Regions from separate parts of the Streptococcus sp. ALY_211 genome, predicted to be linked through region 2. Evidence: predicted binding sites of a transcription regulator. Region 2 holds the regulator's gene; the other holds the start of a gene.
The links. The regulator Rex, encoded in region 2, represses fermentation and respiration genes when NADH is low (regulators of the CRP and FNR family bind a similar motif). The targets are predictions, from matches to a motif close to TTGTGAANTANTTCACAA.
Positions count from the first base shown of each region.

Region 1: pflB (formate C-acetyltransferase) is a predicted target of Rex. The motif match lies at 16,054-16,071, and genes of this name have one in related genera.

Region 1 covers NZ_JBZFUN010000004.1:85,011-104,467, reverse strand. The annotation lists gene nagA (N-acetylglucosamine-6-phosphate deacetylase) at 1-41, opposite strand, end outside; gene AC4HAJ_RS04995 (GBS Bsp-like repeat-containing protein) at 161-1,804, opposite strand; gene AC4HAJ_RS04990 (hypothetical protein) at 2,022-2,327, opposite strand; gene AC4HAJ_RS04985 (Cof-type HAD-IIB family hydrolase) at 2,365-3,177, opposite strand; gene AC4HAJ_RS04980 (Crp/Fnr family transcriptional regulator) at 3,463-4,056, opposite strand; gene AC4HAJ_RS04975 (subtype A tannase) at 4,212-6,041, shown strand; gene AC4HAJ_RS04970 (acyl-CoA thioesterase) at 6,116-6,529, opposite strand; gene AC4HAJ_RS04965 (endonuclease MutS2) at 6,588-8,930, opposite strand; gene AC4HAJ_RS04960 (CvpA family protein) at 9,104-9,622, opposite strand; gene AC4HAJ_RS04955 (hypothetical protein) at 9,619-9,939, opposite strand; gene rnhC (ribonuclease HIII) at 10,151-11,050, shown strand; gene lepB (signal peptidase I) at 11,066-11,695, shown strand; gene recD2 (SF1B family DNA helicase RecD2) at 11,793-14,213, shown strand; gene AC4HAJ_RS04935 (hypothetical protein) at 14,238-14,717, shown strand; gene dinB (DNA polymerase IV) at 14,847-15,944, opposite strand; gene pflB (formate C-acetyltransferase) at 16,134-18,467, shown strand; gene AC4HAJ_RS04920 (TetR/AcrR family transcriptional regulator) at 18,709-19,344, opposite strand.
Region 2 covers NZ_JBZFUN010000016.1:396-11,263, forward strand. The annotation lists gene AC4HAJ_RS08425 (ribose-phosphate diphosphokinase) at 1-854, shown strand, start outside; gene AC4HAJ_RS08430 (cysteine desulfurase family protein) at 857-1,972, shown strand; gene AC4HAJ_RS08435 (DUF1831 domain-containing protein) at 1,975-2,328, shown strand; gene AC4HAJ_RS08440 (redox-sensing transcriptional repressor Rex) at 2,434-3,069, shown strand; gene AC4HAJ_RS08445 (gamma-glutamyl-gamma-aminobutyrate hydrolase family protein) at 3,098-3,793, shown strand; gene radC (RadC family protein) at 3,790-4,473, opposite strand; gene AC4HAJ_RS08455 (PTS fructose transporter subunit IIABC) at 4,567-6,570, opposite strand; gene pfkB (1-phosphofructokinase) at 6,567-7,478, opposite strand; gene AC4HAJ_RS08465 (DeoR/GlpR family DNA-binding transcription regulator) at 7,475-8,218, opposite strand; gene AC4HAJ_RS08470 (NAD(P)/FAD-dependent oxidoreductase) at 8,337-9,335, opposite strand; gene trmD (tRNA (guanosine(37)-N1)-methyltransferase TrmD) at 9,347-10,066, opposite strand; gene rimM (ribosome maturation factor RimM) at 10,056-10,577, opposite strand; tRNA gene AC4HAJ_RS08485 (tRNA-Arg) at 10,736-10,809, opposite strand; tRNA gene AC4HAJ_RS08490 (tRNA-Leu) at 10,827-10,868, opposite strand, start outside.

The sequences.
Region 1 (19,457 bases), on a different contig from region 2:
TAGGCGTAGTAGAACTTATCAGCTTTGATGTAAGTTGTCATAGTGGTCTTCTTTCTTGTTATACTTAGTCCTATTATAGGATTTTTGAGATGGAAAAGCTAGAAAAGCCCTAAACCTATTGGTCTAGAGTCTACTAAATACCTTTTAGACTAAAACTTATTTACCCAGTGTACTTCCTATCGCATACTGTGTAAACACCTGAAACTATGTCATCTTTTTCTAATTCGTTCTTTGTATTGATGCGATAGCGACCTGCAATAGGATCATAACTTGGATCAACTCCAGCTGCTATCATAGCAGATGACTGGTGATTTTCACGAACCTCAATATATATTAAGCCATTAGAGCGACTTAGGCTAGCTAAAAAATCAACTTTACTGAAGTTTTTTCCATACTCTCTATTATAAAAATCTGCCGTATAGCTTCGCGCCCAATCTGATGCTTGTTCCATAGTCAAATGCAATTGACGTGGAGTGTAATCCTTAAAATATGGATATTTATCATCTTCACCACCTATACCCTGACCAACTGAAATAGAAGCCTCAGTGTATATCTGTCCAGATACTGGATTTTTAACTCCTGCAGGTATGTAATAGTATCCTGCACCTCTACCAAAGTTCCCCATAATAATACCATTGCGTTCACGCTTGGTTTCAGACACTTGATCTAGGTAACCATTTTGATGAGTCAAAGTTCCATCTGCAGCAACTGTAAATGACTTACCCAAATCATTTGTCCATGTACCTGCCATGTAACTATAGGATTTCTTTGGGACAACAAAATTTGTAGACGATAGACTGACCCGCTTGTTATTACCAATCAGACTATTACCATAAACAGTGACATTGTACTTACCAGTATTCTTTTTGTGCTTTTCAAGATTAATCCGTGCTACATAACTACCGTTTGATTTCTTACTCGCCTTAATCCATTCGATGTCATCTCGTCCCTTTACTTGAGACCAGACCGATATAGATACTGAAGTGATATAAGCAGGTATTCCTGTCACTGTTGTCTTGTAATGTAGATCATCAACCTTAGTAACGTTGACCTTAGCACTTGGTGACGCCACATTATAAGAAATAGCCTTGAGTCCAACCAACCCCTTGCCTTTTTTAAGATAGGCATGGATGTTATACTTACCATAGCCCTTGTGTTTCTTGAACGGAGCCACAATCTTACCTAATGCATTCGCATTATACCACTTAAGATCATCTTTACCCTTAGTAGTCGACCAAACAGCAAAACGTACCTTACGGTAGTCTGAAACAGACTCTGATTTGAGGGAAACAGCCAAGCCTTTTGAAGTCATCTTAACTATTATTTGATTTTTCTTAGTTGTTTTTTGATTCTTATTTATACCCTCTTTGATAGCATTGACACTATTGACTTTGACAGTCAATGATGTTCTAGCTTTTTCACGGGTATCGTCAGGAGTGCTGACTACTACTTGTTGTGCTGCTTCTGATTGAGCAGTTGGACTCTCAGCTGCAGTTAAAAGAGCCACCACATGCCTTTCTGAGCTGGATCGAGGAGCTTCTGTAGATGCAGGTGTTTCTGAAGTTATTTCTGAAGTACTGGATTGAGTCGTATTCCCTGACGCAGAAGGTATAGTCGGAACTGTCGCTTCATTTGATGGAGCAACAATACTGACATCTTGGCTCTGAGCTACAGTTTGTTCCTCAGCTTGGGCTTGCCCTCCCATCAACAGACTAACTCCGATGAGGACTGACACCGCACCAAGACTGTATTTCTTGATGGTGAAATGTTGTTGTTCACGCAATCTTCGAACTCCTGATCTCATAATTGATTCCTTCTCTAAGCATTTACAAATTTAAAACGAGCACTAGGTAGTTATATTAAAATTAACAGAAATATTATATAAAAGTTAACGAATGTTGTCAATAGATTACAAACGAAATTTAGTGGGATTGAAGAGCTTTTTACTTAATTCACAGCAAAAACTTTTGCATCAAAAAAGAGCTGATCATACAGCCCAAACGCTGATCCATCAACTCATTTTACTGCAAGCTATCAACAAAACTTTTCGCTGCGCTCAAGCCTGCCCCAGTCATTTCTCTGGTTCGCTTAATCGCTTCAATCTGTTTGCCAGATCTGACCAATTCAGTAATTTCTGTCTTTTGCTCTTCTGTCAGTAGGATTTGCTCAGGGTTTACAGGTGGTACAGGAACCGCCTGACCGACTCTTGCCTGGGAAGGAGCACTTACCTGATTTCTGCGGGAATTTCCCAAAGTTAGCGCTAAGACTACAGCGACAATAACAATAGCAACCATAGCCAATAGCAAAAACAGGATTAATAATATCATAACACAACCCTTTCTCCCTAATATTTTATAGTTAACTTTATCCTAACACATACGTTTCAATCGCACGCGCGACTCCGGCATCATCATTGGTCGTGGTCACATAGCGACAGAGCTTCTTGACCTCATCACTGGCATTGCCCATGGCCACACTATGCCTTACAAAGGCCAGCATTTCAAGATCATTAGCGGCATCACCGATAGCCATAATATGATCTGCGCTAAGTCCAAGTTTCTTGGCTAGAGATTGAAGACCGGTAGCCTTTGTTCTTCCCTTTGGCATAGCTTCAAAAATATAAGATTGACTACGCACCGTTGAGAATTGCTGACTGAGCTTCTCTTCATATTTTGCCTGAAAGGCATCTATAGCTTGTTCATCGCCCATGTACATTGCCTGAAAAATCATTTGATCACCTGTAGCAATAGCATCAAGACTAGCTGCCTTCGCCTGATCAAAGACCAAACCAGCATCATAGACTACAATATCAGGGACATGACTTCCCACCACATAGAAGGTCTTCTCTGCCGTCAAGGTTAAATCAATACCCGGTTCATCTTGGCAAAGTTCTTGCAGATAGGCCATCTCCTCAAAATCCAAGCTAGCATAATCCACCAGATCCCAATTTTTTGTATTGTAAATGGCAGTGCCATTATTTAAGATGACATATTCATCATCAGCCAAATCTAATTCCTTAAGATAGGGCAAAACACCAGAGCGGGGCCGGCCTGTGCAAAGGACGATTTTAACCCCTGCTTGTGTGGCCTTACGAATAGCCTCAATATTGGCTTGAGGGATTTCTTTTTGACTATCAAGCAAAGTCCCATCAAGGTCTATTGCGATTAATTTAATCATGTATTCTTTCCATTTCTAATCCTATACATCAACTTACTATGACACTTAACAAAGTGCATTCTAGCAGTCTAATTCTCACCTATACGTAAGCAGTTTCCCACATTATAGCGAATACTGCCAAGAATTCCAAGTTTCCCACACACTCTGGTCACTTTTTAAAGATAAAATAGATGACACTCTAGAATTTTGAATCAAACGACAGCATCATTTTAACATACGGTGTCGCTATCGATGTTACAGCAGCTACACCATATGTTTGAACCATCCTTAGTCTGGCAAAAGTATTTAATCCTCTTCACCTATCATTGATCGAAGAGTTTGAAAGTCTTTGATCACTAGACTTTTTCCTTGCCTATCTATAATGTTGCTTGATTTCAGCTCTTGAAACAAACGTGCTACACTGGCTTCGTGAATATCTAAATAGGTACTGATTTCGGAATAAGTAAAAAAAGAATCCAATCGTCTTTGACCATCTGTACCTTCTCTACTATACTCTACCAAAAAATAGGATAACCGTACCAAAGCTTCATTTTCACTCATATGACGTGATTTATCCATAGCTAAAATATAATCACGTAGTACAACCTTTAGCATGGTTTCCAAAAAGTCTGTCTGAGTCAGTCTCTCAAGAATTTCATCAGTAGAAACTTCATATACAACACAGTCTGTCAAGGCCAAAATGTCAACTGTATGTCTTGGTGAATAGGCAAGGTAATGATGATTTAAAAAAGGAACAATATTAATAAAATCTCCAGCTGTAAAATATTTGTAGGTTAACCGCTTTCCTTCTGCACTGCTTGAGGTGAGCCCTGCAACACCATCGTCCAGTAGATAGATTGTTTTCATGCCATTTTCAGATCTTAAAGAGTCAATAGTCATTTGCTTTTTTATAACCCTTTTTTGACCTAATTGATAAAAATAGCTTACTTCACTCTTTTCCAACATGTTCACCCCTATCTTAGCCTATGTTATGGTCTGATTTTTCAAAGATTGCTATGATAATAGTCATCAATAAATGAAAGGATACTATGCCTATGAAATTATCACGAAAAGTCATCATTGCTGGGACAGTTTTGCTGTTACCTATCCTACTTCTAGTCGCTTATCTCAACCAAAAACCAGCGACCAAGGCAACAAAATCTGCTACATCCAGTCTATCAACTGGAAAAGTTAGTACCACACTTTCAAAAATAGATAATAGTAAATGGCACTACAATTCTGACGACAATGTTTATTATCAAACTGGTATTTCCTACGCTGCCAATCCAACAGATAGCAAGGAGCAAACGCTCTCCATCTTTGTCCCCGGTGATTACATGACAGCTAAAGACAATGGAGATGATACCTATACCGCCAAGCTGAATACCAAAAAGAAAGTCGGCAACTATACGGCTAAAACAGCACCCATTCTCATACCGATCAATACCCCTGGTTACTCAGCAATGAGTGCTCTAACTGACTACACTAGCCAAGCAAAAGATTACACTGACCAAGGAATGATTTATGTTTCTGCTGGACTGAGAGGTCGCGATAGCGGTGCACCAGCTGGTGTAACCGATGCCAAAGCAGCCATTCGCTATCTACGCTATAGTGCAAGTGAAATTGCCGGAAACACTGAAAATATCTTTGCCTTTGGTACATCTGGTGGCGGTGCACAGGCTTCTATTTTAGGATCGTCTGGTGATAGCAGCCTCTACGACGATTATCTCAAGAAAATTGGTGCTGTCACAGGCGTGTCAGATAGCGTCGCTGGAGTTATGGCCTGGGTTCCTATCACCAACTTAGATACCGCTAACGAAGCCTACGAATGGAATCTCGGATCTGCACGATCAGGACTCTCCGATACTGAACAGGCACTGTCTGACGGTCTAGCAGAAAAATATGCTCAATATATTAATAAATTAGGCCTAAAAGATGCTGACGGCAATACGCTAACACTAAAAAAATCCAATAACGGGATTTATCAAGCAGGTAGCTACTATGATTATATCAAATCAACTATTGAGAAGTCACTCAATACTTTTTTGAAAAACACTAAATTCCCTTATGATGCTTCAAGTTCATCTTCAAATATGGGAGGCGGAACACCACCGTCAGGTGAGGCACCATCTGGTCAAGCACCTGATAACTCATCAACCTCTGCTCCTGATTCTTCTAACTCAGCTAATAACCAAGCACCAACAGATTCTAGTGATAATACCGAGGAGCAACTCCAAGCTACAGACGGAGTTTCTAGAAATACGTCCAACAGTGGATTAAATTTATCAGGAACCTATGATTCAGCAAAGGACTACATTGCGGCCTTAAATGCTGAGTCTAAGTGGGTTACTTATGATGAAAAAACAAAGACGGCGAGCATCACTAGCGTTGAGGATTTCGTCAAATACCTAAAAAATCCATCTAAATCCGTCGGAGCATTTGATGCCCTAGATGAATCGCAAGCTGAAAACACCCTATTTGGTACTGATGGATCAGCTACTCACTGGGATAGCACCATGACAAAACTACTGAAAGGCACTAAATATGAAACTTCATACAGTGAAGATATGGATACAACTGATAGCCTAGGAACCGACTTGACTACCCGTATCAATATGTACACACCACTTTATTATCTCTCAGACTACTATGATGGTACCAATAGCTCAAATCTTGCAAAATATTGGCGCATTCGTTCAGGTATTAATCAAGGAGATACCGCCTTATCAACCGAAGTTAACCTGGCTCTAGCTCTTGAGAACGCAGGAGTTAAAAATGTAGACTTTGCAACTGTATGGGGCCAAGGTCACACCAACGCAGAAACTTCGGGAGATTCTACTGAAAACTTTATCAATTGGGTCAATGAAAGCTTAGGATATAATTAATCATAATCTTTTATCTAAAAAACAAGGATAGGTCTTTTGTGACCTATCCCTGTTTTTTTATTTTATCTTATAGTCTAACTGATGCCAGCATGCCTCTGAACCTTTTTATAGAACTCTGGATAGATGCGCTTTATGGCCACAAAACGACCATCACCATCTAAGAATGAATGCTCAGAATGAGCCTGGCAAACAAGCTGTCCATTCTGATTAGTCATAATATAGTCAAACCCCAGTTTAGCTCCCTTAAGCGTGCTGACGCTAATGTCAATAGCAATCTCATCAGCAAAAGTTGAGGTTGCCTTATAATCACAGTTAATATGGGTCACTGGGGAAATAATACCATCTGCCTCCAGCTGCTCGTAAGGCAGACCCACAGCCTCTAGAAAATAAACCCTAGCTTCCTCCATCCAACGCACGTAATTAGAATGATGAGTAATTCCCATCCGGTCGGTTTCATAATATTGAACCTTGTGGGTGAATCCTTTCATACACTGCCTCCCTCATAAAGCAAACCACTGCTAGCCCGACACTCAAGTGCACACTTCATTAGCTCAAATTAGCAATCGTACAACCTGATCCACCTGCATTTTGCGGTGCATAGCCAAAACTCTTGACGTGACGGTGACTTCGTAAATATTTGGTAACTCCCTCACGAATGACACCGGTACCGATACCATGAATAATATCGACTTGAGCCATATTATTAAGCAAGGCTTGATCGATAAACTCATCCAGTTCCTGCATGGCCTCCTCATAGCGCTTACCCCTGAGATCTAAGCGGGCACGTGGACCTGAACCAGCAGATTTTTTAACAACATGAACTTGTTTTTTCTTACCAGTCCTTGCCTGTTCTTGATTTTTTACCAGATTAAACTCAGATTCCTTCAGCGTCATCTTAATCAAGCCCACCTGAGCTTCCCAGCGACCATCTTTTAGCTGATGGATAAGAGTCCCACGTTGCCCATAAGTAATAACGATGATATCATCCCCCACCTTAGGAGCACGCTTAGCCTTTTGCTTTTTAGCCTTACGCAAGACCTTATTCTTAGAAAGATCTTCACCTGGAGCCAATTTATTTAGCTTTCCCTTTGCCTCAATCACTTCATGCGGCTTTAGCTGAGCATGTTCATTGAGATTTTTAAGAATCTGATCACTTTCAGCAAGAGCCTGATCCACCCTATCTTGGATCCGAGCATTAGCCTTGGCCAGCTCCCTATCATAAGCATGAGAAAACTCATTGTACAGTTTTTTAACAGCACGATTGAACTTGAGATTTTCCTGTTCAACCTCTCGAATATGATCCAATCGCTTGCGACTTTCAGCAGTTTGAACCTCCAGCTGCTCAATAATAGCATTAGCATCATGATCTCGATCAACCATAGCTTCTGCATCATTGACAATGGCAGTTTCTAAACCTAGTCGACGTGCGATCTCAAAGGCATTAGAACGGCCTGGAACTCCCTGCATAAAATGATAAGTAGGACTCAAGCTATCCACATCAAAAGCCATACTGGCATTTTGCACATGAGCAGTCTCTAAGCCATAAGCCTTGAGCTCAGGATAGTGAGTCGTTGCCATAGTCTTGATATCACTCAAACGCAAATGCTCAAGGATAGCCATAGCAAGGCCAGCACCCTCTTGAGGATCCGTTCCAGCCCCCAGCTCATCTAAGAGAATCAGACTATCCTGGTCAGCTTCTGACAAAATCTCAACGATATGGCTCATATGGCTAGAAAAAGTAGACAAGCTCTGCTCAATGGACTGTTCATCACCAATATCCGCAAAAATTTCCTTAAAAAGGCTAACTCGACTTCCCTTATCAGCCAAGATAGGCAGACCAGATTGAGCCATGACCTGTGTCAACCCCAAGGTCTTAAGCATAATGGTCTTCCCACCAGTATTAGGACCTGTGATAACAATCACAGTCACATTTCTTGAAAAATGCAAATCATTAGCCACTGGATGAGTCAAAAGAGGATGACGAACATTGATAAGATTGAGAGTGCCATCATCACTCAGCTCAGGGAGACTAGCATTCCTATCCTGCATATAGAGATACTTGGCACGGACAAAGTCAAGGTGTCCAATCAACCAAGCATTGTTTCGGATGACTTGAGTTTGAGGTCGAATCAAATCCGATAACTCTCTCAAAATGCGACGGAGCTCATGGCGCTCATCAGCCCTCGCCTGAGTAATGTCCTCATTGAGCTGGACAACTGCCCGTGGCTCTATATAAACCGTATTTCCAGATGCAGAAATATCATGAACAACACCTGCTATCTTATTGCGATGAGAGTGACGTACAGGCAAAACACTGCGACCATTACGACTGGCAATCAGGTTTTCAGCCAAGCTGTCAGACTTCGTCTTGAGCATTTCCTGAAGAACCTGTCGAACCTGAGTCTCACCCTCATGAATTCGGCGGCGGATCTTCTCAAGATGAGGACTTGCAAAACTCTCAATAAACCCACCATCATTGACAGATTGCAAACTGCCCTGCAATTTGGGAAGAGCCTCTATATGGTCAAAGAGCCGATCTAAAGCTGTCAATTCAACATTTTCAAGTCCTTCATAAAAGCGTCCAATCTCCGCAGACACCTCTAAGATACGCTTGATCGCCAATAATTCATCAACATTGAGATCAGCCTCTAATTCCAGACGCTTGATAGGCTCAACGATAGAAGCAAGAGAGCCAATAGCAAAACCATGGTGCTCAGTAAATAATTGTGCCATATCAGCAATTTCTCTAAAGGCTAGCTGGATTTTCTCAGCCTTCGTTTCTGGCAAGAGCTCAGCCAACTCCTCCTGACCAACCTCTGTCTGCAAATAAGGCTTAAACTGATCTTTGACTTTTGTAAATTCTAAAGCTTCTAAAATTTTTTCATTCATATGGTTTATTATATCAGAATTGAAGAGATTGTGAGTCAGACCTGCTATACAAAAGCACCCTTTCACATCACTAGTCAATCACATCTAAGGCTAGCTTTTGCACCCAAGCGCTACAAAAAATTCCCTAGGTATCTAATACCTAGGGAATAAAGAATCAGATTTCCTAGCCGATCTCACTGAAATAGAGCATTAGGAAAGACTGAAATCATCAAGCGCAGCAACCAATGATCAGCCAAAAAATCCTGAACACCAGTATCTGGAACGGTAGCTAAGATGGTGAAAAAAGCACCTAAACTGTAAAAAGTTACCATAACAGCCAAAGCCCCTGAGATCAATTTATAACTGGAATCTTTATTGAGCATCATACGCCTAAGGCCATGAACAAAGATGCCGAGCAAACGTACAATCAGATAAACTGCTACGTAAATACTCAAAAAGGCAACACCTGTATAATAAATCCTACTGAGGTCAAAAACATTTTGATCTGTAAAAAAACGCATACGAACATCCTCAGTAGCATTCGTATAAGGTATCCAAAGTGTAATAGCCCGTGCCAAGCCATCCTTCCAGATATAGGCTAAAATTGTCGCTACCACAGCTCCCAAACTATAAAAAATCTGCAGGTTCAAACTGCGCTGATAGCCCACATAAAAATTCCAAGCTAATACTAGCAAGAAGAAAAGTGAAATCATAGATCTCCCTCACCGATCAACTCAGATAACTTACGATTCTTGGTCAGAGAAGTCAGCTCCTTCTTGCGCAACTCCTCCAGTTCCATCTCTTTTTTATCAAACTCAATCTCTCGACTGAGCTGTGTCGACAAGGCGTTGATAGCCATCAGGATCGCCACGGTTTCATCATCAGCACCAGGCAGCGCTTCACGGATGGCATCGTATTTTTCACGAGCAACCCGCTCCACCTCTTCCATAAAGAGATTATCTTTATCTGTTGTCAAAGTCAAAGGCTTCTGCCCAAATGTAAATTTATAACGATTCTTTGATTTTGTCATAACATACCTCGTACTAGCTATTATATCTTAATTTTGATCTTTCTACAATTTAACACCTCATAAAATCCCAGCTCTGCTCATCAAACCATAGCTCGACCAAAACCGCCGCCATCTTCTAAGCCTAAAAACAGGCTAAATCCCTTGAAAATTTTACCAGAAAATGAGAGATTATCGAGGCCACTGGCGCCTTATTTATGATAAAATAGAAAACATGAATACGCTGGTTATGAAGATTGGAGAAGGCTCAACCAAGGAGCTCCCTAAAAGGCTCGCCCCTTATCAGGTAAGCAATAAAAATCCTTACGTCAGCTTTGCAGCCAAGCTGGAAGGGACAACTGTCCTGGTCTACTCCAGCGGGAAAATCGTCTTTCAAGGACCTGGGGCCAAGCAGCTAGCTCAGACCTTCGGCTACCAGGAAGACGATCCCGCTATCACAGTCAAGCGAGATCAAACCAAGGAAACCCTCATTGGCTCTGACGAGGTAGGCAACGGCTCTTATTTTGGTGGGCTAGCTGTTGTCGCTAGCCTAGTCACACCTGCTGACCATGATTTTCTCAAACAACTCGGAGTGGCTGATTCCAAGATCCTAAACGATTCCAAAATCCAGCAACTAGCCCCTCTATTAAAGGAGAAAATTCCCCACAAGGCACTCTTATTGGCGCCTCCTAAATATAACGAGGTGGTCGGCCCTGGCAAAAGGCACAATGCCGTATCTGTTAAGGTAGCCCTTCATAATCAAGCAATCTATTTACTTCTAAAGGATGTGCAAGAACCTGACGGTATCATCATCGATGCCTTTACTAGCACCAAAAATTACCAGAAGTATCTCAAAAATGAGCATAACCACTTTTCTGAGCCCATCACCTTAGAGGAAAAAGCTGAAAGCAAATATCTAGCAGTAGCCGTCAGCTCAATTATCGCACGTGATCTCTTCCTTGACAATCTCAAATCCTTAGGAGATAGTCTTGGTTATCATCTCCCCAGCGGAGCAGGTAGCCAGTCAGATCGAGTAGCCAGTCAGATATTGACCGCTTATGGCATGCAAGGACTCGCCCAAGTGGCCAAGCTCCATTTTGCTAACACAAAAAAAGCACAAACACTACGACACTAAGAAGGATAAAAATTCATGACCCAAGAAAAATCTATTAAACTACCATCCCCCTACCTCCTTTTTCTCAAAGAATGGGGAAGTACGATTGCTCTTGCCTTAGTACTTTTCCTCAGTTGGTTCTATATTTGGAATATCGTAACGGTCAGTGGCCACTCCATGGATCCAACCCTAGCGGAAAAAGACCGTCTCCTCATCATCAAAACAGCCAAGATAGACCGCTTTGACATTGTTGTCGCCTCTGAGAAAGAAAAAGGAGAAAACAAAAAAATTGTCAAGCGTGTCATCGGTATGCCCGGTGATACCATCACCTACAAAAATGATACTCTCTATGTTAATGGCAAAAAAACTGATGAAGACTACCTAAGTGATTATCAAAAAGAATTAAAAAAAGATCGCCTGCAATCGACCTATTCCTATAATAGCTATTTCCAACAGCAAGCTCGAAGTGCCAAGGCTTTCACAACTGATACCAACGGTAACTCTAACTTTACAGTTAAAGTCAAAAAAGGCGAGTACTTCCTCGTTGGAGATGATCGGATCGCTTCTAAGGATAGCCGTGCCGTCGGTAGTTTTAAAAAAGACAGCATTATAGGTGAGGTTAAATTCCGCCTCTGGCCATTCACTGCTATTGGAACAGTCGAGTAGACTGCCATCAGAAAAAGACTACATAAAAAGAGGAATGATCCATCTTCTCTCCTCTTTTTTTCATATTCTAACGTAACCCCTTTTAAGTGAGGAATCTATGAATCAAGTCTATTTTTCAGGAACCGTTGAGCGAGTGATCTTTGAAAATACCAGTAATTTTTTCAAGATCCTCCTTTTAGAAATTGAAGAAACCAACCATGAGGACTATGATGAGCTAGAAATTATCATCACAGGTACCATGGCTGATATTATGGAAGGCGAGGACTACACCTTTTGGGGCCAAGTCGTCCAACATCCCAAATATGGCATCCAGCTCCAAGCCCAACGCTATGAGCGTGCCCAGCTGACATCAGCAGGTTTGATCAACTATTTTTCAAGCGATAACTTTAAAGGGATCGGCAAAAAAACAGCCCAACGTATCCTTGACGCCTATGGGGATGACAACACTATCGACAAAATCCTGTCCCAGCCAGAAAAACTCACTAGCATTTCCGGTCTATCTAAAGCTAGCCGAGCTAATTTTATCGCTAAACTGAAGAGCAACTATGGTACAGAACAAGTCCTGTCTAAGTTGGCAGAGTATGGTCTCTCTAATCGTCAGGCCATCGATATTTTTGAACACTATAAAGACAGGACCTTGGATATTCTTCAGGAAAACCCTTACCAATTAGTCGAAGATATCAAAGGCATTGGATTTAAAATTGCAGATAATCTAGCTGGACAGCTAGGGATCGAAAGCGACTCTCCCAAGCGCTTTCGAGCAGGTCTCATCCACAGCCTAAGCGAGCTCTCTATTGAACGAGGAGACACTTATGTTGAAGCTCGGGATCTACTGGAGTACGCCGTCGATCTATTGGAAGATGCTAGACAAATCGAACTCAACCCCACCCTCCTAGCCCAAGAGCTGACCCAGCTTATCGCCGAAGACAAGGTTCAACATATAGACACTCGTATCTTTGAAAACAGTCTCTACCACGCTGAAGAAGGGATCAAAACCAATCTTCAGCGTATCCTAGACATGCCCGTGCTCAAGGATTTATCTATCCAACAAATACACCAAGCGATCACTGACATAGAAGAGGACTTTGATCTCAGCTACGATAAAATCCAAAAAGAGGCCATCACAAAAGCTCTGACCAGCAAGGTATTTCTCCTGACAGGAGGACCTGGTACTGGAAAAACAACCGTCATCAACGGAATCATCCATGCCTATGCTCAGTTACACAAGATTGACCTTGAGGCTAAGGAACTTCCCATTATCTTAACGGCCCCAACAGGCCGTGCTAGTCGCCGGATGAATGAATTGACAGGACTTCCAGCTGCCACAATTCACCGCCACCTAGGGCTGACAAGCGATGGTAGCGACTTTCAAACGCTTGAAGACTTCCTTGACTGTGACTTGATTATTATCGATGAATTTTCTATGGTTGATACTTGGTTAGCCAACCAGCTCCTATCTAGTATCTCATCCAATACGCAAGTTATTATCGTTGGAGATAGTGACCAACTCCCATCAGTAGGTCCCGGCCAAGTGCTAGCAGATCTCCTCAAGGTCCCAAATCTACCACAAATCGCCTTGACTAAGATCTTCCGACAATCTGAAGATTCCACCATTGTGACCTTAGCCAGTCAGATTCGCCAAGGCCAGCTCCCCCCTGATTTCACCCAGAAAAAAGCTGATCGTTCTTACTTTGAAGCACAAGCCCAGCAGATTCCAGCCATGATAGAAAAGATCGTGACATCTGCTCTCAAGAGTGGCATCGAAGCCCAAGAAATTCAAATCCTAGCGCCTATGTACCGGGGACAGGCAGGTATCAACTCACTCAATACCTTGATGCAAAATCTCCTCAATCCTAAGGTCAATAAAGAGGAATTCTCTTTTAACGATCTTGTCTTTCGTACCGGTGATAAGGTTCTTCATTTGATCAATGATGCTGAACTCAATGTCTTTAACGGTGATATTGGGACCATTACAGACCTAATCCCCGGCAAGTACACCGAAAGCAAGCAGGATGAGATTTACTTAGATTTTGATGGTAGCCAAGTCGTTTACCCCCGCAATGAATGGCACAAAATTACTCTAGCCTATGCCATGTCTATCCACAAGTCGCAAGGTAGTGAATTTCAAGTTGTCATCCTCCCATTAACACGCCAGAGCGGCCGCATGCTCCAGCGCAATCTCATCTATACAGCCATCACCCGCTCAAAGAGTAAGTTAATCTTGCTAGGAGAACTCAGTGCCTTCACTTATGCGATTGAACACCAAAGTACCAAGCGCAAGACTTATCTGGTTGAACGCTTTGGCACCCCTCAAGCTAGCCACCCGACCTCTTCTCAGTCTGATAGCCTAGAACTGGCTGGCTCCAATCATGAAGCTAGCTCTCCTCAGACAGACTTACCAAACGAGGCTGATAGCAAGCAGGCTCATATCCTCACAGCAGAAAATCTCAACAGTATTGATCCCATGATCGGACTGAGCCCTGAGGATATCGCTCTCTTTTTTAAGATAAACCCGTAAACGATCTAGAAAGGAGCATCAGCCATGATGATCCCCATCAGTGACTTGATCACTATCTTCAAAAAATCAAATCGGACGATCGCTATCGCCCATCTAATCAACCTGATCCTCAATCTGATCCTCTTCTTCACCTTAGCACTTAGCCTATTTCTCATTTCCCAAGATATAACACTTGATAAAGAACTAGAAAAATCTATCTATGACGTATTAGGACAACTTCCTGGTAACTATATCTTTAACTTAATGGTCAATATTGTCATCAATACCATCATCATGATTCTAGCCTTTATCAACCAAGCCAAAATTAAAAACCACAAGCTAGTATCAGATTGGCCCTATCTCTTAGGCTATACCCTCTGCGCCATCAATATCATCTTCGCTCTTATCTCAGACAGCGGTCTGCTCTTTATTATGACCCAGTTGATCTATCTAGCCTATTACATATCAGCTCACAGCTCTGGAAAACTCCTCAATACCTTACTAAAAACCCTGACAAAAAACTAAGACAATAATACTCCTTCCTAATCTAGCTAATCTTTCTATGTTTAGAAGTTATGTGCTTCACATTACTTACTAAAAACGAGACTGAAACATGATTCAGTCTCGTTTTTAGTAAAATTTAGCAACAACCTATTAAATATCCAGTTTAATAGGTTCTTGACGCCCTTCCAAAGCCGTCACTGTTACCCCCAACAAACGAATCCCCGTAGCCTCTTTGCCTTCAATCTCATCATAAATAGCATGAGCCTCCTGCTCAATCACATCAGCATCCTGAGTAGCCTGCTCCAAACTATGTCGCTTGGTCACTGTAGAAAAATCGGCATAACGCACCTTTAGCACAATCACCCGCCCTCTTTTATGATAGTTTTCCAAAGTAGCCGCCACCCGCCTAACATTTTTGGAAATCTCTGCCTTAACATCCTCATCAGACAGTAAAAGTTTGGCGTAAGTACGTTCACTCCCAACGGACTTGCGCTCTCGATTAGGACGTACTGGACTATTAGAAATACCTCTCGCCTTACGATAGAGATCATACCCAAACCGTCCAAAATGATCAATCAAGGTCATCTCTGATAAATTCAAAAGATCTTCACCTGTAAAGACACCCAGCTCATTCAAACGCTTGACGGATTGCTTACCAACACCATGAAATTTTTCAATAGGCAACTGACTCAAAAAGTGCTCAGCCTCCTCTGGTAATATCAGTGTCAAACCTCTAGGCTTTTTAAAGTCACTCGCTAACTTAGCTAAAAATTTATTATAAGAGACACCAGCAGAGCAAGTCAGATGAAGCTCCCGCCAGATATCATACTGAATCATCTTTGCCAGCTTGACTGCGGATTTAATGCCCAATTTATTATCAGTCACATCCAAATAAGCCTCATCAATCGACATGGGCTCAACAAGATCAGTATAACGGCTAAAAATTTCCCGAATCTGCTGACCGATCTGACGATACTTTTTGTAATTACCAGAAACAAAGACGGCCTGAGGACATCGTTCCAAGGCCTCTTTAGAATTCATAGCGGAGTGAATGCCATATTTTCTAGCTTCATAATTACAGGTGGATACGACACCCCGCCCACCCGTCTGACGAGGGTCGGCACCAATGATCAATGGTTTCCCTCTAAGGTCTGGATTATCCCTCTCTTCCACAGCAGCAAAAAAGGCATCCATATCAATATGAATAATTTTACGGTTAGTATCATTGAGCAGGGGAAAAATAAGCATAATTAACCTTTCTTACTTCGTTAGTTTATTATACAACATCGCTGACTGATTGACCAGCTTTAAATCCAAAAATTTATAGTGACAAATGCAGGTAATTTCCACTTTTTCGTTGTGAAAGCGGTTACCATATGGTATACTGAAGATATAATGACGTAGCAAATAGCTACTAGAAATTTTAGGAGATGGATTATGGCTACTGTAAAAACAAACACAGATGTCTTTGAAAAAGCCTGGGAAGGCTTCAAAGGTACAGATTGGAAAGAAAAGGCTAGTGTAGCACGCTTCGTTCAGGCAAACTACACCCCTTATGACGGTGATGAAAGCTTCCTAGCTGGTCCTACGGAGCGCACCCTCCACATCAAGAAAATCGTCGATGATACCAAGGCTAGCTACGAAGCTCAAGGCCGCTTTCCTATGGATACTCAACCCACTTCAATCGCAGGAATTGGAGCTGGATATATAGATAAAGATCAAGAAGTGATCTACGGTATCCAAAATGATGAACTTTTCAAGCTCAACTTCATGCCTAAGGGCGGTATCCGTATGGCAGAAACTGCCTTGACCGAACATGGTTATGAACCTGATCCAGCTGTCCATGAAATTTTCACAAAACATGTCACAACTGTTAACGACGGTATTTTCCGTGCCTATACTTCAAACATTCGTCGTGCCCGCCATGCCCACACTGTCACAGGCCTACCAGACGCTTACTCACGCGGTCGTATCATCGGAGTTTATGCACGACTAGCTCTCTACGGCGCTGACTACCTCATGCAAGAAAAAGTCAACGACTGGAATGCTTTGACTGAAATTGACGAAGAAACTATTCGTCTGCGTGAAGAAGTCAACTTACAATATCAAGCCCTGCAAGATGTTGTTAAATTAGGAGATCTCTACGGTGTAGATGTTCGTCGTCCAGCCTACGATACTAAGGAAGCTGTTCAATGGACAAACATTGCCTTCATGGCTGTTGCTCGCGTGATCAACGGGGCTGCTACATCACTTGGTCGTGTCCCAATCGTCCTCGATGTCTACGCTGAGCGTGACCTAGCACGTGGTACCTATACTGAAAGCGAAATTCAAGAATTTATCGACGATTTCGTCATGAAACTACGTACGGTCAAATTTGCCCGTACCAAAGCCTACGATGAATTGTATTCTGGTGATCCTACCTTTATCACCACTTCAATGGCTGGTATGGGAGCCGATGGCCGTCACCGTGTCACCAAGATGGACTACCGTTTCCTAAATACATTGGACAACATCGGTAATTCACCAGAGCCAAACTTGACTGTTCTTTGGACTGACAAATTGCCATACGCTTTCCGTCACTACTGCATGCACATGAGCCACAAGCACTCTTCTATCCAATATGAAGGTGTAACCACAATGGCTAAAGACGGTTATGGTGAAATGTCATGTATCTCCTGCTGTGTCTCACCGCTCGACCCAGAAAATGAAGAGCAACGTCACAACATTCAATACTTCGGTGCTCGTGTAAATGTCCTGAAAGCTCTTCTCACTGGCCTCAATGGTGGTTACGATGACGTTCATAAAGACTACAAAGTCTTCGATATCGAGCCTATTCGTGACGAAGTACTGGACTTCGACACCGTTAAAGCTAATTTTGAAAAATCTCTCGATTGGTTAACAGATACCTACGTAGATGCCCTCAATATCATTCACTACATGACTGATAAGTATAACTACGAAGCTGTTCAGATGGCCTTCCTGCCAACTCATCAACGAGCCAACATGGGATTTGGTATCTGTGGTTTTGCCAATACCGTTGATACCCTTTCAGCCATTAAATACGCTACTGTTAAACCAATCCGTGATGAAGACGGCTACATCTACGATTACGAAACAACCGGTGACTATCCACGTTGGGGTGAAGATGACCCTCGTTCTAATGAACTAGCAGAATGGTTGATTGAAGCCTACACAACTCGTCTTCGCAGTCACAAGCTTTACAAGAATGCAGAAGCAACCGTATCACTTTTGACTATCACATCTAACGTGGCTTACTCTAAACAAACTGGTAACTCACCAGTCCACAAAGGTGTCTACCTCAATGAAGATGGCACTGTCAACCTATCTAAGTTGGAATTCTTCTCACCAGGTGCCAACCCATCTAACAAGGCTAAAGGTGGCTGGTTGCAAAATCTCAACTCTCTTGCCAGCCTCGACTTTGCTTACGCAGCCGATGGTATCTCATTGACGACCCAAGTTTCACCACGTGCTCTTGGTAAGACTCGTGAAGAACAAGTTGATAACCTGGTCACTATCCTTGATGGTTACTTTGAAAACGGTGGCCAACACGTCAACCTCAATGTCATGGACCTCAAAGATGTCTACGACAAGATCATGAGCGGGGAAGATGTCATCGTTCGTATCTCTGGATACTGTGTCAACACTAAGTACCTGACTAAGGAACAAAAGACTGAATTGACACAACGTGTCTTCCATGAAGTCCTCTCAATGGATGACGCTGCTGAAGCTCTCTCAGGACAAGCAAAATAGAAGCTATCAGCAAAAAGACTTTGCCTAACTTAATGGCAAAGTCTTTTTGCTATGTTTATAAATCGTACTATATAGTCGAATGAGTGATAAATATCCACAAACCAACTTATGAGGATCATGAATGTAGCAAACTCTCTAGATCATAACTCTTATTTATAAAATTAAAAGTTAAAACAAACCGTCTGTTAGCAATTTATAAAATTGAGATAATATCATACTGAGAATTACAAATCTCTATAAATTATTTTCTTATACCTAGTTCAATCGTATTATTAATAATAAGCATTATACAATCTATACCAGTTGATCTCAATAGTTCTTGCTCCTCTTTTGAGCGCTCAAAATACAACAATTCATCTACAATAGATGAAATAAAATCAAAAATTACCCCAGAAAGAACCTTTAACCTTTGACTTTCTCTACAACCAGTATAATATAAAAAGCATTGATATGTTAAATCTTTCACTTTGGAATTGTGCTCTTTTAATATTAGTTTAACTTTAGGTATCGTCAATGCTAGCATTTCAATTTGAGTATGAAAATCTTCATTTTCATTTTCTACCAATTTATCGACCAAGATCTCTAAACATTGTCTAGGATCTTTTTTAAATAAATTTAGAAAGTCTTGATTATTAATATCATCAAATAAACGGATAAATGTACTATTATAATCATCTAGCAATGATATTAAAATTGCTTCTTTATCAGAAAAATAAGAATATAAAGTACCTATAGATACACCCGCCTCTTTTGCAATTTCATTTGTTGTGACATTAAAGTAATTTTTTTCAGAGAAGAGTTGTTTCGATGTCTCTAATATTCTATTTAACTTATCAATACTCCTTTTCTGAGAGGGAATTCTCACTTCGTTTACCATTTCTACACCCACTTTATCAATAATATTATTTAACTATATTAACTGTTATACTATCATATTTTCAAAAAAAACCAAGTTATCACCCACTCAAAAATATGAGTGTTTTTTCATGT
Region 2 (10,868 bases):
CCGATGGTGAAATTATGATTAACATTGAAGAGAGTGTTCGTGGTTATGATATATATGTCATTCAATCTACAAACTATCCTGTCAATGACAATCTTTGGGAACTCTTGATTATGATAGACGCTTGTAAGCGAGCTAGTGCCAATTCTGTCAATATCATCTTGCCTTATTTTGGTTACGCTCGCCAAGATAGAATTGCCCAGCATCGTGAACCTATCACAGCTAAATTAGTTGCCAACATGCTCGTCAAGGCAGGAGCTGATAGAATTTTGACTCTCGACCTTCATGCTGTTCAGGTGCAAGGCTTTTTCGATATCCCTGTAGACAACCTCTTTACTGTTCCTCTTTTTGCTGAACACTATATTAATATGGGGCTAACAGGTTCAAATGTTGTGGTGGTAAGCCCCAAAAATTCAGGCATCAAGCGGGCACGCAGTTTAGCTGAATATTTAGATGCTCCTATCGCTATTATCGACTACGATCAAGATGATATGCACCGTGAAGAGGGCTATATCATTGGTGAAGTAACCGGTAAAAAAGCTATTTTGATTGATGACATTTTAAATACCGGTAAAACCTTAGCCGAAGCTGCTAAAATTGTTGAACGTGAGGGAGCCTCAAGCATCTATGCTGTCGCCAGTCACGGTCTATTTGCAGGCGGTGCATCTGATATCTTAGAAACTGCTCCTATTAAAGAGATTCTTGTCACAGACTCAGTCGCAACGAAAGAAAATATCTGTAGCAATGTAACCTATCTCTCAGCTAGCTCACTCATTGGAGATGCTATTACACGCATCCATAATCACAAACCGCTCAGCCCACTCTTTACTTATACTGCAGATAGTGAGGACAATTAATGATGATTTATCTCGATAATGCTGCCACAACTCCCTTAACCCTTGGTGTTATCGAAACCATGACCAATGTAATGACCAATAATTTTGGAAATCCTTCAAGTATCCATAATTATGGACGTACAGCCAGTCACTTACTCCGAGACAATCGACAGACTATTGCTGAACTTCTCGAAACTCAGCCTAGAAATATTATCTTCACATCGGGCGGTACAGAAGCTAACAATACCGCTATACAAGGCTATGCTCTTGCTAATCAAAATAAGGGAAAGCATCTTATCACAACAGCTATTGAGCATCATTCTGTTCTCAACATCATGGAATACCTTGAAAGCCGTTTTGGTTTTGAGGTGACTTATCTCCAGCCAAATGACCAAAATAAAATCACTACAGACAGCCTCAAAGAAGCTTTGAGAGACGATACCATTCTCGTTAGTACCATGTTTGCTAACAATGAAACAGGTGATCTCCTTCCGATTCAAGAATTTGGAGAATTATTGGCTGACCATCAAGCTGTCTTTCATGTTGATGCCGTTCAAGTCATAGGGAAAATAGCTATTTATCCAGAAAAGCTAGGGATTGATCTCTTATCTGCTTCTGCTCATAAATTTCATGGACCTAAAGGAGTTGGATTCCTCTATGCTCACCCTCTACATATGGATTCTCTCCTACATGGTGGTGAGCAAGAAGATAAAAGACGAGCAAGCACAGAAAATATGGTAGGGATAGCTGGTATGGCTCAAGCTATGACAGAAGCCTATCAAGATATGACTAACCACTACCAACATGTCAGTAATTTAAGAGAACAACTCTTATCCAACCTAGCTAATATGGACTACTACCTCAATGGAACAGATAATATGCTACCCTATGTTGTCAATATTGGTTTTCCATCTAGCAATAATGGCCTCCTTCTAACCCAGCTGGATCTATCTGGGATAGCTGTCTCAACAGGATCAGCATGCACAGCCGGCACTGTTGATCCTAGTCATGTACTTGCTGCTTACTATGGTAATGATTCAGATAGACTTCATGAATCCATTCGAATCAGCTTCTCAGATCAAACCCTGCCACAAGATGTTGAACAACTCACTACTAAATTAAAGGAGATACTTTCTTAACAATGGCTTTTGAAAAAACTATCCACCTTGATGATTGCCTATATCGTTACACCCTTACAAGTAATGTCCGAAAGTATACGTTAATTGATACTACTTTTGAACAAAACAAGCTTGGTCACTATGAACTGAATAGACTTCTCGAAGAAATTCCTAATTCTGGTAATGGCTTTCCTTTGAAGCTCACGGTCAATAAAGACCTCACTTCCTTTAAATTAATCATTACAGACCAGTCAGGGCTACGTCAAGTCAATATTTTTAAAAATAACAAGCTGAACATTATCCAAGATAAATTTTATTTTCTAATGGACAGTCTCGTAGAACGCGATATTTTTACAAAAGAAAGAGTTGATAGCTAAAACCTATATTATTTATAGGTTTTTTATATTAGTTAATTTGTTGCAGTTTTCACAAACTTAGTTTATAATCTAGTTGAATTTTAAATGAAATTAGGAGTTGATCATATGGCCATTGACAAATCCATCCCTAAAGCGACAGCAAAACGACTTTCACTCTACTATAGAATTTTTAAGCGCTTTAACGCAGAAAATATTGAAAAAGCAAGTTCTAAACAAATTGCTGAAGCAATTGGTGTTGACTCAGCTACCGTACGTAGAGATTTCTCATATTTTGGTGAGCTCGGTCGTAGAGGTTTCGGCTATGATGTCAAAAAATTGATGAACTTCTTTGCAGATATTCTCCATGATCATTCTATTACCAATGTTGCTCTAGTAGGTTGTGGCAATATGGGAAGAGCACTTCTTCACTATCGCTTCCATGAGCGCAATAAAATGAAAATCATCATGGCGTTTGATACAGATGATAATGAGCTGGTAGGAACTAAAACTACTGATGATATTCCTATTTATGGCATCTCAAGCCTTAAGGAAAAACTGGCAAATTCAGACTGCCAAACAGCTATCCTAACAGTACCTAGCATCAAGGCTCAAGAAGTATCTGAACAGCTAGTAGAAGCTGGTATCAAGGGGATCTTGAGTTTCTCACCTGTCAATTTAGATCTACCTAAAGGTGTCTTTGTCCAGTATGTCGATTTAACCAGTGAATTACAAACTCTACTCTATTTTATGAATCAGGATTAATAGAAAAAACATTTAAAGGAGGATATCTATGGCCCCTAAACCAATTATTGGTATTACAACAAATGAAAGACCCAATCCCAATACAGGTATTATGTGGAGTTATGCACCAACAGGATTCATCCAGGGTGTACAACGTGCAGGTGGACTTCCTCTGCTTATTCCTATAGGACCCCCCCAAGAGGCTAAAGATTATGTCGAAAAGGTAGATAAAATTCTTTTAATCGGAGGTCAAAACATTGACCCAGACTTCTATCATGAAGAAAATACTGCAAGTGATGATGACTTTTTACGAAAACGGGACATCTTTGAATTTGCTATCATTGATGAGGCAATCCGGCAAGAAAAACCTATTTTTTCAGTATGTCGTGGTACTCAGCTGATGAATGTGGCACTGGGGGGAAGTCTCAACCAGGCGATTGAAAATCATTGGCAAGATGAACCTAGTGACTACCTCTACCATCGTATGTCTGTCAAAGAGGACTCAAAACTAGCGGAATTTTATGGAAAAACCACAGAAATAAATTCTTTTCATCATCAAAGTATCAAAGAATTATCACCATTTTTAGATGTGATAGCTATGGATCCTGATGATAAAACAATAGAGGCTGTTCAATCCAATAATCCAGACATCCATTTCATGGGAGTTCAGTGGCATCCTGAATTACTTTTAAATCATCGCTCTGCAGATCAACAGCTCTTTGATTATTTTGTTAACGAGCTCTAAAGAATCAAGTCACTCCTTTCTCGAAAGCTATAATAACTTTTACTACCAACGATGATGTGATCTAGGAAATCTACTCCTAAGTCGTCACAGCATCGTTTTATTTTTTCGGTAAAATCAATATCATGATGACTAGGACGTGGCTGCCCCGAAGGATGATTGTGGACAACAATCAGTGAAGTCGCCATCAACTTACAAGCATGATGAAGAATTTCACGTGGCTCAGCAATAGAGTGACGAACACTGCCAATAAAGATCGTTTGCTGCTTGAGCAAACGATTCTGGGTATCTAAATAAAGAGCAACTAAATGTTCCTGCCTTTTATCTCTCAACTCCTCAATCATTTTTTTGGCCAATTGACTGCTAGAAAGGATACGCTCACGCTTTTCAGGCACTGCATTGTTGACACGTCTTGAAAATTCTAATATCGCCTTGATTTCTATAGCTTTCACAGGTCCTATACCATCAAGCTTTTGCAACTCTTTTAAAGAGAGTTGACGAAAATCAGCCAAGCTATCCATCTGACTAATAATATGATTAGCTAAAGATAAGACTGGCTCTTTTTTTGTCCCAGTACGTAATATAATCGCTAATAGTTCCTGATGACTGAGTTCTTCTGCCCCTTGAGCCATTAAACGCTCTCTGGGCTTTAAGGCATCATTTGAAATTCCAATAGTATACATAATAATATCCTCCATCTATATATTCGTAAAATAAAATCAAAAAAATGGTTAGAAATAAAAATTTCTAACCATTTCTACTATTTATTTCTTAAATTATTTTGCCTTACGTAACACTCCAAAGAGTATACCAGATACAATAGCACCAATAGCGACATAGACAAGATAGAGCCACCAGTTAGTCGTTAGAGCAACAACGAATACACCACCGTGTGGAGCCATCAACTTAATGCCTGATAGACCAACTAAGGCACCTGTAAGAGCTGAACCAGCCATAAAGCTAGGAATAGCACGAACTGGGTCAGCAGCACCAAATGGAATAGCGCCTTCTGTGATAAATGATAAGCCCATAACAATATTAGTCAAACCTGAATCACGTTCTTCTTGTGTAAACTTAGCAGGGAATAAGCGAGTAGCCACAAAGACAGCCAATGGCGGTACCATACCACCAGCCATTACTGCTGCCATAGCCACAGAACCACCGCTTGCTACTGTTTCAGCCAGTGTACCTGTACCAAAGATATAAGCAGCCTTATTGAACGGTCCACCCATATCGATGGCCATCATACCACCAACAACCAAACCAAGTAAGATAGCTGACGCACCAGACAATCCTTGGAGGAAGTCGTTCAAGGCTGTATTGATAGCGCCCATTGGGATATTCACCAAGAGCATCAAGAAACCAGTAATAGCAACACCAAGTAATGGTAATAAAAGAATAGATTTAATACCATCAAGTGAACGTGGAACTTTTATATACTTCCTTAGAAGAAGAACAACACCACCAGCTAGAAAACCACCAACCAAGGCTCCAAGAAATCCTGAAGGTACTTGTCCAGAAACGATTTTATTAACTGCTTCTGTAAGTTTGTTTTCCGAAGTAATTGAAGCAAATTTATCATAATGGACAATGTGGCTGTAATCCAATCCTATTTTAGCCATACTACCAGCTACAAAACCGGCAATCAAGCCAGGTTTCTCAGCAATGGAGTAAGCGATATAACCAGCAAGGATAGGTAGCATAAAATCAAAAGCTGCATTACCAATTTGATTGAAAAGCGCTGCAATCAAATGATAATTACCCAAGTGGCTAAGTTGAGATTTTGGTACACCCATTCCTTGGTCAATAAGGAATGAAAGGGCAATCATGATACCACCACCGATAACGAATGGCAGCATTTGTGAAACACCACTCATGAGGTGTTTATAGAAAGCACTGCCCAGACCTTTTGATTCCTCAGCAGAGCTTGACGCAGCTGCATCCGTTGCATGGAAAGTTTCACCCTTACCATCTAAGATATTTTGAATGAGCACTTCTGGCTCACGAATACCAGCAGCAACCGGTTTAGAAATCAACTGTTTACCATCAAAACGAGAAGTCTCAACAGCTTTATCCGCAGCAATGATAACACCCTGTGCTTTTGCAATCTCATCTGCTGTCAATGCATTACCAACACCAGAAGCACCATTTGTTTCAACACGAACGGTGACGCCCATTTCCTCACCTTGTTTGATGAGAGCTTCTTCAGCCATGTAAGTGTGGGCAATTCCTGTTGTACATGCCGTAACAGCAACGATAAGCGGTTTATCTGAATTGACTGCTTCTTGCTGTGCTGCAGCTTTTTGCGCTGCTTGCGCTTCATTTTTTTCTTCCTCTGCATCAAAAGTTGCAATCACTTGATCAGGACTGGTCACCTTGCGCAAACTATCTGCGAATCCAGGCTTCATCAAATACTTGGACAACTCAGCAAGAGCTGCTAAATGCGTATCATTAGCACCATCTGGTGCTGCAATCATAAAGAATAAATCTGTTGGTTGACCATCCAATGCTTCATAATCAACACCTTTACTAGACTTAGCAAAAAGCACCGTTGCTTCCGTCACAGCTTTATTCTTACTGTGAGGCATGGCAATACCATCCCCAAGGCCTGTTGATGTTTGGGCTTCACGATCCATGATACCTTTTTTAAAAACATCAAAATCTGTCACAACACCCTTATCTACCAAGCTAGCAATCATCTCATCGATAGCTGCTTCCTTGGTAGTCGCTTGCAAATCAAGAAGCATGACCTCTTTGTTTAGGACATCTTGAATTTTCATAGTTTTTCTACCTCTACTTTTTGATATGTATCCTTAATAAACTCAATACTTGCTAAATCATCCGAAAAGGCAGTTGCTGTACCGCAGGCAACCCCCCATTTGAGTGCTTCCACTGGATCTGCTGACTTAATAAATTCACCAGTAAAACCAGCAACCATCGAATCACCAGCCCCAACAGAATTTTTCACCTGCCCTTTGATAGGCTTAGCAAAGTAGGCAGCATCCGGTGTAACTAAGAGTGCACCGTCTCCAGCCATAGAGATGATGACATTTTGGGCACCCTTGGCAAGTATCTCACGCGCATACTTTTCAACATCCGCCAAACCATCTAACTTGACATTAAAAATTGCCTCAAGTTCATGATTATTAGGCTTGACCAAAAGTGGTTGGAAATTAAGAGAATCTAAGAGAGTCTGTCCCTCAAAATCACACACTACTTGAGCCCCTGTCTCACGAACTAGCGGAATCAGACGATTATAGATCTGATTGCCTAAGTTACTGGGCGCTGATCCAGCAAAAACAACAGTATCCTCAGACCCCAGTTGATCAAACACAGCTTCTAATTCTCTTAATTGTGCATCTGTAATCTGAGGCCCCTGACCATTGATCTCAGTTTCATCATCTGCTTTAATCTTCACATTGATGCGTGTATCCTGATCAACAGTCACAAAGCGTGTTTGAATATCTTCAGCTACTAAGCCTTCCTCAACAAATTTACCCGTAAAACCACCGATAAATCCAGTCGCCGTATTATCAATGCCGCATCGTTTAAGAATACGGCTAACATTGATACCTTTTCCTCCCGCAAACTTATCATCACTGTCCATGCGGTTAACACTTCCAATATTAACTTTTTCTAGACGAACGATATAGTCAATCGAAGGATTAAGGGTTACTGTATAAATCATACTTCTACCACCTCCGTTTTCTCTTTCAACGTATATACAAGTGACTGGGGCGAACGATCCACTATCAAAGTCACCTCGTTCACTTTAGCAAACTTGGCAAAAGAAATTTGATCCAACTTTGTGCTATCAGTGAGAACATAGGTAGCTTTACTACTAGTTATAATGGCTTGCTTGATACTAGCTTCAAAAATATCCGGAGTTGTCAGATAGTCTTCATCAATGCCGTTTGTCCCAAGAAAAGCCTTATCAAAATTAAGCTGGCTAATCTGATTAACAGCAATGGGACCGATATTTGCATCAGTTGTTTCTTTGACATTGCCACCAATAATGATAGTCGGAATACTCTTACTCGCCAAACTAATAGCATGCTGGGGAGAATTTGTAACAACCGTAATATCTTGACGGTTGATCTCATTGACCAACAATCCATTAGTTGTACCAGCTTCTATAAAGATAACCTCACCAGTTTCAATAAGACTAGCAGCTTCTTTAGCGATACGCTTCTTTTCGTGAACGTTTTTGATCGCTTTTTGCTGATTGGTCAGTTCTTCTTGTAAACTATGTAATTTTTCAGCCCCTCCGTGCACACGGCGCAACTGATGTTCAGCTTCAAGCTCATCTAAGTCCCTTCGAACAGTAGATTCTGAGGTATCAAGTATCTCTACTAAACTCTCAAGTGTCACAAAATCTTCGGATTGAATCTTTGAAACAATAATCTTTTTGCGCTCAGATTTTAGAATATCGACACCCCCTTGCAATCGTTTACATTCTCTATTATAGGCTATTTTAATCACATGTCAACCGTTTTCATTCATATTCCACCAAAAAACGTCAGATTTTTTAAATCTGACGTTCCTATCACTCCTTGATCAATGAGGTAGAATGCACGGACCGGTTATTTCTATCAGGATAAATATAATTAATCGCATGATTGATCGCTGTCGGAGCTTCACCAAAGCCAGTAGCGATCAATTCAACTTTACCAGCATAGTCAGCCGCATCACCAATAGCATAGACACCGTCTTGACTGGTCTCAAATACAGGAGAAACAGAGATGCTGGAGCGTTTATAATCGATCCCCCAATTTTTTAAATTTTTATTATTAGTCGAAAATCCAAAGCTAACAATCAGAGTATCCAGACTAAGATCAATAACCTCGTCTGACTTGACCTTTTGGACAGTCATGCCGACAACTCTACCGTCATCTCCCCTAAGCTCAACTGGCACAAAAGGTGTCAGCACCTTAACCGAAGATCCCTTAAGCTGCTCAACGCTATGCTCATGGGCACGAAAGGCATCACGCCGATGTACCAAGGTGACACTCCTAGCAATAGTCTCTAAATGTAGAGCCCAGTCAACTGCCGAATCACCACCACCACAAATCACAACATTTTGATCAGCGAACTGCTCTAAATTGCAGACATTGTAGAACAGATTGTGATCTGCATAGTCTTTCTCCCCCTCTAGCCCTAGCTGGCGTGGATTAAAAGCCCCATTTCCACAGGCAATAACAATAGCACGGCTATAATGCTTAGCTTTATTAGTTGTGATATGGAAAATACCATCAACCTTTTCAAAAGTTTCTACTTCTTCCTTAAGATAAATAGTCGTCCTATCTTTAAAGCGATCTAACTGCTGAATTAACTGCTCCGTTAATTGAGCACCTGTTACAGCTGGAATAGCTGGAATATCATAAATGACTTTTTCAGGGTAGAGAATAGCTGGCTGACCACCGAGTTCAGAAAGTGACTCAATGATAGCCACACTCATGCCACGTAAACCAGCATAGAAAGCGGCAAATAGTCCAACTGGTCCGCCACCAATAATAGTAATATCTCTTATGTCGTGTTCAGACATTGTTTCCTCCCTTAATCAATTTCATCCTTAATAGATTGAAAAATCCTTTTTTCCTCTGGCGACATCTCATAAGTTTCTAAAAGGTCTGGGCGACGTTCTAACGTTTTTCTCAAACTCTGCTCTATACGCCACTGACGAATATTATCGTGATGACCACTCATTAAAACATCTGGAACCTTCATGCCTCGAAAATCATAGGGCCTCGTATACTGAGGAAATTCTAGCAAACCAGATGAAAAACTATCATCTTGATGACTGGCCTGCTTACCTAAGACATCTGGTATTAAACGAACAGTAGCATCTACAATACTCATAGCAGCTAGCTCACCACCAGTCAATACGAAATCACCTAGGGAAATTTCATCTGTTACTAGTGTCTTAATCCGCTCATCATAACCTTCATAATGACCACAAATAAAAATGAGCTCGTCTTCTTGGGCTAGCTCTTCAGCATAAGTCTGATCAAATCGACGCCCAGCAGGATCTAGAAGAATCACCCGAGGATTAACAGCTTCAATCTGATCCATTGTATCAAAAATTGGCTGCGCCCTCAGTAGCATCCCTTGCCCACCACCATAGGGTTCATCATCGACATGACGGGACTTTTCAGCATAGTTACGAAAATTATGATAATGGACTTCCAATAATCCTTTTTCCTGAGCCTTTCCTACGATAGAATGCTCCAATGGCGCAAACATATCTGGAAAAAGCGTCAAAATATCAATCTTCATCGTCATCTAATCCTTCTAAGATATTGACATCTACACGCTTACCATCTACATCGATATCAAGAATCACAGAGGGAATATAAGGCAATAAGAGATCACGTTTCCCTTGACGCCGCACAACCCAAACATCATTAGCACCGGGCTGGAGAATTTCTTTAATCACACCAATGTATCGATCGTCTTCATAAACCTCTAGACCTATAATTTCATGATAATAAAACTCACCTTCCTCTAAATCTGTCAAATGATCCTCTGACACTTTAAGCATATAGCCCTTGTATTTTTCAATCGCATTGATATGATACATCCCTTTGAACTTAATAATATCAAAATTTTTATACTGACGATGACTAGCTATTTCAACATCTTGCACAAAACGATCCTTAGGATCAAACAATGATAAAATCACACCTTTTTTAAATCGTTCATCTGCAAAATCAGTAACTGATAAGACACGCATTTCGCCCTGAAGACCCTGTGTATTAACAATCTTACCTACGTTATAATATTCCATAGATTTTTCCTTTAGTTTATAAATTCATTCTCCACTATTTTACCACTATGAAGATCTCCTGCCTAGTCGAAAATTCTTCATATCATAGCTATTGACATCAATAAAATCAGATAAAAGATAATAATAAAAAGCCCCCAGTGGGCTTTTGACCAATAATATGCACCCTAGAGGAGTCGAACCTCTAACCGCCTGATTCGTAGTCAGGTACTCTATCCAGTTGAGCTAAGGGTGCTGGTAATTATCTACTTATACCGGCGGCCGGGGTCGAACCGGCACGTCCGTGAGGACACT